3 regions of the Streptomyces umbrinus genome follow, and region 3 is predicted to be linked to each of the others. Evidence: riboswitches for the same ligand, from Rfam matches in the RefSeq annotation. Region 3 holds a riboswitch; each other region holds the start of a gene.

Region 1 (3,278 bases), 760 kb from region 3:
GATGACGGCGAGGACGGCCTTCTCGACACCCTTGCCGAGGTAGCGGTTGGGGTCTCCGTCACGGAGCTCAACAGCCTCGAAGGCACCTGTGGAGGCGCCGGACGGAACGGCGGCACGACCCGTGCTGCCGTCGTCGAGGCCGACCTCGACCTCGACCGTGGGGTTGCCTCGGGAGTCCAGGATTTCCCGGGCTACGACGACGTCGATGGACGGCACGAGCATCTCCTTCTGGGATGTGACGCAAGCTGTTCCGGGCCGAAGGCCCGGTTGGGTGCGGACCTGTGGTGGCCCCGCGGCATGAGCCTAACCGGCTGCCGGGGTTCGGCCAGCCCTCGACCGCCTCCTGGACAGAACCGAGAGTAAATTGTTTCCGAACGGAACAAAGCGAGAGGGAAGCGCGAGGGAAGCAGAGAGGGAAGAACAAGGGGAGCGTGGGAACGAAAAAGCCCCGCCCCGGTGCGTACGGGGGAACACGCACCGGAGCGGGGAGCCCGTGGGGGACGGGGGTGGCCCTCACGAGGCCTCCACTATGGGGGACACGGATGTGAGGGCGCTGTGGTTCAGCCGCGATTCGATTGTGGGCCGGAGATCCGGCTGATCCGGAGATCCCGCCGAGGCTGAGCGGCCAGGGCCTCGGCCGGGACGTGACGTGCCGTCCGGACAATCGAAGTGGGGGTCGCGGCCGACGGGTGTCAGCTGAGGTGCAGCTGCTGGCCCGGGAAGATGAAGTCGGCGTCGTCGACGATGTCGTCGTTCAGCTTGTACAGCTTCTGCCAGCCGCCCTTGACGTTCTTCTTCTCGGCGATCTCGCTGAGGGTGTCACCCTTGACGACCTTGTACTCGCCGTCGCCCTTCTTGACCTTCTTGCCGGTCGGGGTCTCGACGGTCTTCTTCGCGGTCGAGCGCTCCTGGGAACGCGAGGCGCGCTCCTCGGAGGACTTGGTGCTCTGCTGCTGCTGAGACTGCGAGGTGCTCTGGCCGGAGTTGCCCGAGTTCGAGGGAGCCGGGGCGCCACCGGTCGAGGCGCCGGACAGGCCCACGCCACAGCTCGGCCAGGCACCCTTGCCCTGGCCCGCGAGGACCTTCTCGGCGACGGCTATCTGCTGGGACTTGGAGGCCTGGTTGGCCGTGGAGGCGTACGCCGTGCCGCCGTACGCGGCCCAGGTGGAGGCCGAGAACTGCAGGCCGCCGTAGTAGCCGTTGCCGGTGTTGATCGACCAGTTGCCGCCGGACTCGCACTGGGCGACGGCGTCCCACTCGGAGGCGGTGGCGGCGGAGGCCCCCGTGGCGCCCATCAGCGGGACGGCGACGGCCGCGGTGGTGACACCGGCGAGCGTGGCGATACGGGTGGCCTTGGACGGGCGGCGGTGCTTGCCCTTGCCGGAAAGCAGCATGAAGTGATCCCCTCACCGACGCCTGCGAGGTGAGCTGTCGGGTTCGGGCCGAGTGAGTTGCCCGGCCGCGCGACACTGCTGTCACGCGGCTTAACCCCAAGCCGTACCTGGCCTCAACGACCGGGTCCGGCACTTACCTTGGGTCCCCCGCTCCTGCCTACGGCGCTTGACGCGACGACTGTTCCCGTACGGCCGCTGGCAGGATTCGGCGTTGCGACCGTCGGGGCTCACCAGTGGCGAGCGGTCACGACCGTAGACACGCGATCCGCCGAATTTCAAAGACGATCAGGCTCTTGAGATCCATGTCTCACTTTCACCAAATCGGACATTCAGCGCGAACTACCGCTGTTTTTCGCCCGATTCGACGCCTTGATGACCACATGGCACCTCGCGCGGACCGCTACTTGTCCGCCATCCGCAGGCCGTCCACATCGAGGCTCTGACCGGGGATGATGAAGTCCGGGTCGTCACCGATGGCTTCCTTGTTCTCGGCGTAGAGCGCCCGCCATCCGCCCTCGACACCAAGGGAGTCGGCGATCCCCCAGAGACTGTCTCCGGAACGCACGGCGTACGAACCCTCGGCGGCGACGCGCGACTCGCTGTCGCCGCGCGAGGCGTGCCGGCCGGCGGAGTCGTCCGCGCGGGAGTCGGTGGCACCTTCGTCGGCACTGCCACCCCGGTGACGACCGGAGCCGGTGTCTTCCGTTCCGGAACCCTCGGCCGAAGCCTCCCCGTTCTGGGACGACTTGTCCGGGTCGTCACTCTTTGCGGCGGCATCCGTGGAGGAGCTGTCGGAATCCTGTGAGTCGGCGCTGTCGCCGCTACCGCTGGACAAGTCGGACGAACTGGATGAACCAGACGTGTCGGACTTCGTCCCGCTGCTGTCGTCCCCCATGCCCAAGCCGGACAACGGAGTCGGGGAGTCGTCCGCGACCCCCGTGTCGACGTCGGCCGAGCCGGAGTTCTGCGTCAGACCCGCGACGAGACCGCAGGTCGCCCAGGCGCTCGTGCCCTGCTTCGCGAGGATCTTCTCGGCGACGGATATCTGCTGCGAACGGCTGGCCTGGTCGGCGCTCGGCGCGTAGTCGAGGCCGCCGTTGTCCTCCCAGGTCTCCTGGGTCATCTGGAGGCCGCCGTAGTACCCGTTGCCGGAGTTCGCGCTCCACGAGCCGCCGCTCTCGCACTCCGCGACCGCGTCCCAGGTGGTACCGCTTGCGGCGCTCGCGCCGGTCGCACCGAGCAGAGGGATCGCGATGGCCGACCCGGTCACGCCCGCCGCGACGAGGAGAGCCGGAGCCTGACGGGGGCGACGGTGACGACCGTTCCCGGAGAGCATGCGGTTGCCTTTCGCGTGACAGCAAGGACTGCGCACAGCGCACAGCCGACGACTGCGCTTGTGACTGCTGCGGCGGGTGGGACCGGCCGCATTGATGGGTGAACGTATAGGCAGTCGAACTCTTGTCACAAGTCGATGCAGCGCAGATAACGTGAAGATCACAAACTTGACGGAGTCTCATGTTCCGTCGACTCCGTCTGCTAGCCACCCGCTAGTCCGTACGCACCTTCCCGGAAGGGGCGAACTCCACCGGAAGCGTGCGCAATCCGCGCATGATGAGCCCTCCACGCCATCGCAAATCGGCGGAATCGCCCGCGAGTTGCAGGTCGGGGAGGCGGGTGAGCAGCGTGGCCAGCGCGGTCTGGCCCTCCAGCCGGGCGAGGGGTGCGCCGAGGCAGTAGTGGATGCCGTGGCCGTAACCGAGGTGCTGGTTGTCACGTCGGGAGAGGTCCAGGGTGTCGGGCTCGTCGAACCGGGCGGGGTCACGGTCGGCGGCGGCCAGCACGACGAGTACGGGGTCGCCGGCGGCGATGTCCTGCCCGCCGATG
Region 2 (3,278 bases), 1.2 Mb from region 3:
CTCACCCCTTCGGGCAGCGCACTGGAACTCCCGCTCCGCGCACAGGAGTCGGACCCCTCCATCTCCTTCGATGAGCCGGAGCAGTCGGAGCCCATGGGGGTCAACTTCCCCGCGACACTGGACGAGCCGCGCCCCGAGCGCCTCGTCGTCCGCGATGTCGCCAAGGGCGAATGGCGCCTGGAGGTGGACCCGCGCTATGGAGGCACCCGTGTGTATCCCGACGGCCTGGAATTCACCGAGGAGGCCCTGGACACGTACACGATCGTCGAGTCGGACCCGCTGTCGGCCCGGGCCCGCTCGGACTGGTTCGTCCGGTTGCACCGTCCGGATCTGCCGTGGAACGCGAGCGTGGAGGCGCACTCCGAAACCACCTGCGACGAGGCGGACTTCATCACCTCGAACGAGGTGATCTGCAAGGACGGCGACGAGGTGGTGTTCCACCGCACCTGGGAGAAAAGGATTCCGCGGACCGCGGGGTGAGCTCGTACGCTCCCCGAATGACGGCGAAGGCGTACGTGGACCCCACACCCGCAAACGCGTGTGCAGGGCCAACGACCGCAAACGCGTATGTAGGGACCCCATGACCGCCTACGCCTATGTGGGGCCCGAAGACATAAGGGAGGCCGTCCTAAGGGAGGCCGTCCGGCGCGGCGGAGGTGGCGCCCGGATCCGGACCCCGGCCGACCTCGACGCCTTCCTGTCCGCCCGCCCCGCCGACGAACTCGACGAGCCGTTCACCTTCGTCGTCGACGCCTCCGTGACCCTGCGCCTGGCCCCACGCCGCTCCGAGCACGTGGCATGCGCGGAAGGGGAACCGGTACGCGCCGCCGGGGAGTTGGGCTTCGCACAGACCTCCTCCGGCTGGGCGGTCACGTACGCGAGCAACCAGTCCACCGGCTACTGCCCCGACCCCGAATCGTGGCGGTCGCTCGCGGCGGCCCTCACCCGCGCGGGCATCTCCCACTCCGGCGCCCACACCAGCGGCTACACCCACCCGATCACCTACCGCCGCTGCCCGTCCTGCGCCGAGTGGAACTCCGTACAGGACGCCCATTTCGTCTGTGCCCTCTGCGACGCCGACCTCCCGGCCGACCACCGCACCGGCCCGACGGACCTCGCGCTCCTCGCCGACGAGGAGGGCAACTCGGTCAGGATCACGGTCCTCGGCCGGCACCCACTCATGACGGCGGGGCTCGCGGCCGAGATCGTCGTGGAGACGCCTTTTGTCAGCGGCCGCCTCGAACTCGCTCTGTGGCGCCGCCGACTTGAGACCTGGGGGCACGCTCTGGACGCCGCATTCGACCGCGGCGAGGACATCGCATGGATGACGGTGGAGCGAGGACCGTCGATTTCCGTTCGGCTCACGGGAGAACGGGATTGCCCCGAGGTGATCGTGGAGGACGACACGATTTCCATGGCCACCGTGTGCGTTCCCGTCGATCTTCCCCGGAACTGGATCGACAGCCACCGGCAGAAACTGCGTGACGTACTGACTCTCTGGAACCCAGAAGGCTGACCCTCTGGAACCCTGAAGAGCAGTGAGAACGTTTCTGGACAAGTAGTCCCTTATGCCGACTGGGCGGACATCCAGACCCCGCCCGACTTGCCCGTATTAGACACATCACGCACCTAATTCCCCACCTGCGCACGTGAATTGGGTCACGTCCGCTCCGGATGGCCACTTTGCCAAGCCGGTCGATTCACCTTTGCGCAAAGCAAGTTGAACTTCGCCTTCCGAATGGATCAAGAATTCCCATCTGCCCTGAACAGGCAAATGACATCTCCATGTGAATTCTGGGCTTGTTCACGGCATGTGCTCTCGCATACGTTCACGTCACTCCGGATGGACCGCCTAATCCTGCCGCCGCCCGGAGATCCCAACCACCCATTCACTCGCGTACGGCAGGAGCGGGGGACCCAGGTAAGCCGCCGGTCCGGATTCCGGAACGGCTCGGGGTGAAGCCGCGTGCAGCATGCGGCCGGGCAGCTCCCGCCCGAACCCGACAGCTCACCTCGCAGGCGTCGGAGAGGAAACGCGCCATGGCCGCACGAGGCAAGCACCGCCGCCCCAGAATGAACACCCTCACGCGCGGCATCATCGCCGCGGGAACCGGCGGAGCCGCGCTCGCGCTCCCCATCGTGGGCGCGACCGGCGCCCAGGCCGCACAGCCGGCGCAGGCCGCCCAGGTCGCACCGGCCGCGGTCCCGCAGGTCTCGCTCGTCACGTACAAGGTGGTCGCGGGCGACACCCTGACCAAGATCGCCAAGAAGCACTCCACGAGCGGCGGCTGGCAGAACCTGTACAAGGCCAACCGCGCGGTCATCGGCGACGACCCGGCGGTCATCCGCCCCGGCCTCAAGCTGACAGTCGGTACGAAAAATGTCCAAACCTCGACAAAGACGGCCACTGCGACCAAGGCGTCCACCGCGTCCGCCGTCACCCCCGCCGCCGCGAAGACGTACACCAACGACCTCGACGGCTGGATCAGGGAGTCGCTGGACATCATGGCCCAGCAGGGCATCCCGGGGTCGTACGACGGCATCTACCGCAACATCATGCGCGAGTCGTCGGGCAACCCGCAGGCCATGAACAACTGGGACTCCAACGCCGCGGCCGGTACGCCGTCGAAGGGGCTCCTCCAGACCATCGACCCGACCTTCAACGCCTACCACGTGGCCGGCACCTCGATGGACCCCTTCGACCCGGTCGCCAACATCACGGCGGCGTGCAACTACGCCGCCGCGAGGTACGGCTCGATCGACAACGTCTTCGGGGCCTACTGAGCGGGCCGGTACCGGGCCGACCAATGCCGGACGTTCTGGTGCCGGGTGTGCCCGCGGCGAGGGAGACCGACCTCTCCGCGGGCCGCCAGGCTTTCTCCTGACGCAGAACCCTGACTCAGAACTAGGGCCGCGAGCCGAAGAGCCGTTCCAGCACCACCGCGATGCCGTCCTCCTCGTTCGACAGGGTCACCTCGTCGGCCACCGCCCGGAGTTCGGGGTGGGCGTTGGCCATCGCGACGCCGTGGGCCGCCCAGTCGAACATCGGGATGTCGTTGGGCATGTCACCGAAAGCGATCGTGGTGGCGGGAGTGAGGCCGAGGTGTTCGGCCGCCAGGGCGAGACCCGTCGCCTTGGTCACGCCACATGGCTGGAGTTCGACTGTGCCGGGGCCGGACATCGTGACTGTGGCGAGGGAACCGACCGCTCCGCGGGCCGCGGACGCCAACTCGTCGTCGGACAGCAGGGGATGGCGCAGCAGCACCTTGCTGATGGGT
Region 3 (3,278 bases):
CCTCACCGTGGCCACGGCCGCCGTGCTCGCCGTCGGCATCAACCGGCTCGTGGGACGCGGCAACGCACGCCTCGCCACCGCCCGCGAGATCGCGGAGGCCGCCCAGCGGGCCGTACTGCCCGAACCGGCCGCGCGGATCGGTGGTCTCGAGATCGCGGCACGGTACGAGGCCGCGCAGGAGGGTGCGTTCATCGGGGGCGATCTGTACGCCGTGCAGGACACCCCGCACGGTGTACGGCTCCTCGTGGGCGACGTACGGGGCAAGGGCATGGGAGCGGTCGCCGTCGTCGCCGTACTCATCGGTGCCTTCCGGGAGGCCGCCGAGCAGGAGGCGAGCCTGGAGGCGGTCGCCCAGCGGCTGGAGCGGGCACTCGCGCGCGAAGGCGTCCGGCGGGACATCATCGCGGTCCTCGAGGACTTCACCACCGCCGTGCTCGCCGAGATCCCGCACGGCACCCCGGTCGTACGCCTCGTGAACCGCGGCCACCCCGGGCCACTCCTGCTGCACGGCGACGGAGAGGTACGTACGCTCGCCGCGCCTGAGCCGGCCCTGCCGCTCGGGACCGGGGAGTTGGGGGCCTGGCCCGACCGCGCGCAGGAGGAGGCGTTCCCGGGCGGGGCCATGCTGCTCTTCCACACGGACGGGCTGTCCGAGGCGCGGGACCGGCGAGACGTCTTCTACGACCCGGCGCGGCGGCTGTCCGGGCGGGTCTTCCCCGGGCCCGACGCGTTGCTCGCCGCGGTACTGGACGACGTCCTGCGGCACACCGGGGGCGGGGCGACCGACGACATGGCACTGCTCGCGGTGCGGCGGCCGTGAGGGTGCGGTCGTGGTGATTGCGTGACGGTCATGAGTGCGGCGGCCGTGAGATGCGTCGCTCTTTCGGCGGCCTTTATCACCGTTCGTAGTCGAACAGCATCCCTCCGCACAGCATCTGACGCATCATCAACAGGGCTCCCGTTCCTGAATGTCGATCAACTCGCCCGATTTACCCCGCTCGTGACCTGTTAGTCCAGGCCAAGAGCCGTAACGATCATCAGGAACAGCTTGGAATCCGGTGCCCGGGTCTATTAACGTTCGATAACGCAGCGCGGTCGTCCCAGCCGTCACAAGAGTCGGCTCCGTGCGCACGCGCCGAATCCCGCAAGGGAACCGGGGAACCACCACTTGGGGTGAATCGCTCGTCTTCGCGGTGTAGCGCACCGCGGTTGACGCGCGTAGGAGACCTTCCTGCTCCGAACCCGTCAGCTAACCCGGTAGGCGAGAAGGAAGGAAAGGAGTGCGCCTACGTGGCGTCCAACCGGTCTGCCCTCACACCCTCGTTCGTTCCGGATGAGTTGACGGGTGAGTCCTCGGGCGAGAAGAAGCCCGACACATTCGCCTACGGCGCTCGTAAGGACGAGGAGACGTGGGAGGTCTGGAATCCCAGCGCGGAGACCGTCCTTCCCGTCCGCGGCCGGCACCGCGTCGCCAAGCAGCGCGGCGGCGGACTCGCCCGTAGCTCGACCGTTCTGGGCGTCGGCGTCATAGCCGCCGTCGGTGCGGGTGGCATGGCCAGCGCGCAGACCGGCAAGCCCCCGGTGTCGATCTCGATCCCCGACCTGCCGAACGTCGGCTCGCCGTTCTCGGACGACGACGCCCCCGAGGGCTCCAGCACCCCGATCACCGCCGTCGGCCTCACCACCGCCGACGCCGAGCAGGGCAACTCGGACGCGGGCGAGGCCCTGCGCGCCCGCATCATGCTCCAGGCCGAGCAGCAGCAGGACCAGGTGGACCGCGAGGCCCAGGAGGCCGCCGAGGCCGCCGCCGCGAAGAAGGCCGCCACGCTGGCCGCCAAGGAGCGGGACGCCGCCGAGGCCAAGGTCGCCGCCGCCAAGAAGAAGGCGGACCAGGAGGCCAAGGAGAAGGCCGAGGCCGCGCGCCTCGCCGAGCTCGCCAAGCAGTTCACGCTCCCCACCTCCTCGTACACGATCACCTCGACCTTCGGGCAGTCCGGTGCGCTGTGGTCGTCCGGTCAGCACACGGGTCTGGACTTCGCCGCTCCCACGGGTACCCCGATCAAGGCCGTTCACAGCGGCACGATCAAGGAAGCCGGCTGGAACGGGTCGTACGGCTACCGCACGGTCCTCGAACTCGATGACGGTACGGAGATCTGGTACGCGCACCAGTCGTCGATCGGCGTCAGCGTCGGGCAGAAGGTGAACACCGGCGACATCATCGGCCGCGTGGGCGCGACCGGCAACGTCACCGGGGCGCACCTCCACCTGGAGGTCCACACCAGCGGTGGCGACGGCATCGACCCGATGGCGTGGCTGCGGGGCAAGGGGCTCACCCCGTAGGACGGGCCTGACCCGTAAGGCGGGCCCGAGAGGCTCCTGGGTGCGGAATACGGCCGTCCGGTACGGCCGTTGACCCATCCATGACCTCTCTCCGCAAGCTGGGTTCGTCCGACCTCGAAGTCTTTCCGCTCTCCCTCGGCGGCAACGTCTTCGGCTGGACCGCCGACCGGGCGCAGTCCTTCGCCGTGCTCGACGCCTACACCGCCGCGGGCGGGAACTTCGTCGACACCGCCGACACCTACTCGGCCTGGGCGCCGGGCAACGAGGGCGGAGAGTCGGAGACCGTCCTGGGCGACTGGCTCGCCGCGCGCGGCAACCGCGCCGACGTCGTCGTCGCCACCAAGGTCGGTGCGCACCCCAAGTACAAAGGTCTGTCCGGGGTGAACATCAAGGCCGCGGCCGACGCCTCCCTGCGGCGGCTCAAAACGGACTACATCGACCTGTACTACACCCACTTCGACGACCCGTCCGTGCCGGTCGAGGAGATCATCACGGCCCTGGACGAGCTCGTCCGCGCCGGCAAGGTGCGCGCCGTCGCCGCGTCCAACCTCTCTCCCGAGCGGCTCCAGGAGTCCCTCGACCTCTCCGACCGCGAGGGCCTCGCGCGGTACGTCGCGCTCCAGCCGCGGTACAACCTCGTCTCCCGCGACTCGTACGAGGGCCCGCTCCGGGACGTCGCCTCCCGGGCCGGTCTGGCCGTCGTCCCCTACTCCTCGCTCGCCTCGGGCTTCCTCACCGGCAAGTACCGGGCGGGTGCCGTCGTCGACAGCGCGCGGGCCGGGTCCGCGGGGGCGCATCTGGAGTCCGAGCGCGGGCCGCGGGTGCTGGCCGCGCTCGACGAGGTCGCGCGGGACCGTGGGGTCGAGGTCGCCACCGTGGCTCTGGCCTGGCTGGCGTCCCGGCCGACCGTCGTCGCGCCCATCGCCAGCGCTCGCACT

Evidence for each region. Region 3 has a riboswitch for cyclic di-AMP ahead of QF035_RS25180 (M23 family metallopeptidase). Riboswitches for the same ligand answer to the same signal wherever they lie in the genome.
Region 1: linked by a shared signal. The riboswitch ahead of QF035_RS21780 (LysM peptidoglycan-binding domain-containing protein) and the one ahead of QF035_RS25180 (M23 family metallopeptidase) in region 3 are both predicted to bind cyclic di-AMP.
Region 2: linked by a shared signal. The riboswitch ahead of QF035_RS30670 (LysM peptidoglycan-binding domain-containing protein) and the one ahead of QF035_RS25180 (M23 family metallopeptidase) in region 3 are both predicted to bind cyclic di-AMP.

What each region holds. Positions count from the first base shown of each region.
Region 1 covers NZ_JAUSZI010000002.1:5,006,488-5,009,765, forward strand. Annotated here, with positions in the region: gene eno (phosphopyruvate hydratase) at 1-216, opposite strand, end outside; gene QF035_RS21780 (LysM peptidoglycan-binding domain-containing protein) at 693-1,394, opposite strand; cyclic di-AMP (ydaO/yuaA leader) riboswitch at 1,399-1,569, opposite strand; gene QF035_RS21785 (transglycosylase family protein) at 1,795-2,730, opposite strand; gene QF035_RS21790 (cytochrome P450 family protein) at 2,942-3,278, opposite strand, start outside.
Region 2 covers NZ_JAUSZI010000002.1:6,939,563-6,942,840, reverse strand. Annotated here, with positions in the region: gene QF035_RS30680 (CocE/NonD family hydrolase) at 1-480, shown strand, start outside; gene QF035_RS30675 (DUF5959 family protein) at 581-1,516, shown strand; cyclic di-AMP (ydaO/yuaA leader) riboswitch at 1,873-2,037, shown strand; gene QF035_RS30670 (LysM peptidoglycan-binding domain-containing protein) at 2,041-2,784, shown strand; gene QF035_RS30665 (HAD family hydrolase) at 2,906-3,278, opposite strand, start outside.
Region 3 covers NZ_JAUSZI010000002.1:5,770,138-5,773,415, reverse strand. Annotated here, with positions in the region: gene QF035_RS25185 (PP2C family protein-serine/threonine phosphatase) at 1-820, shown strand, start outside; cyclic di-AMP (ydaO/yuaA leader) riboswitch at 1,124-1,279, shown strand; gene QF035_RS25180 (M23 family metallopeptidase) at 1,291-2,340, shown strand; gene QF035_RS25175 (aldo/keto reductase) at 2,421-3,278, shown strand, end outside.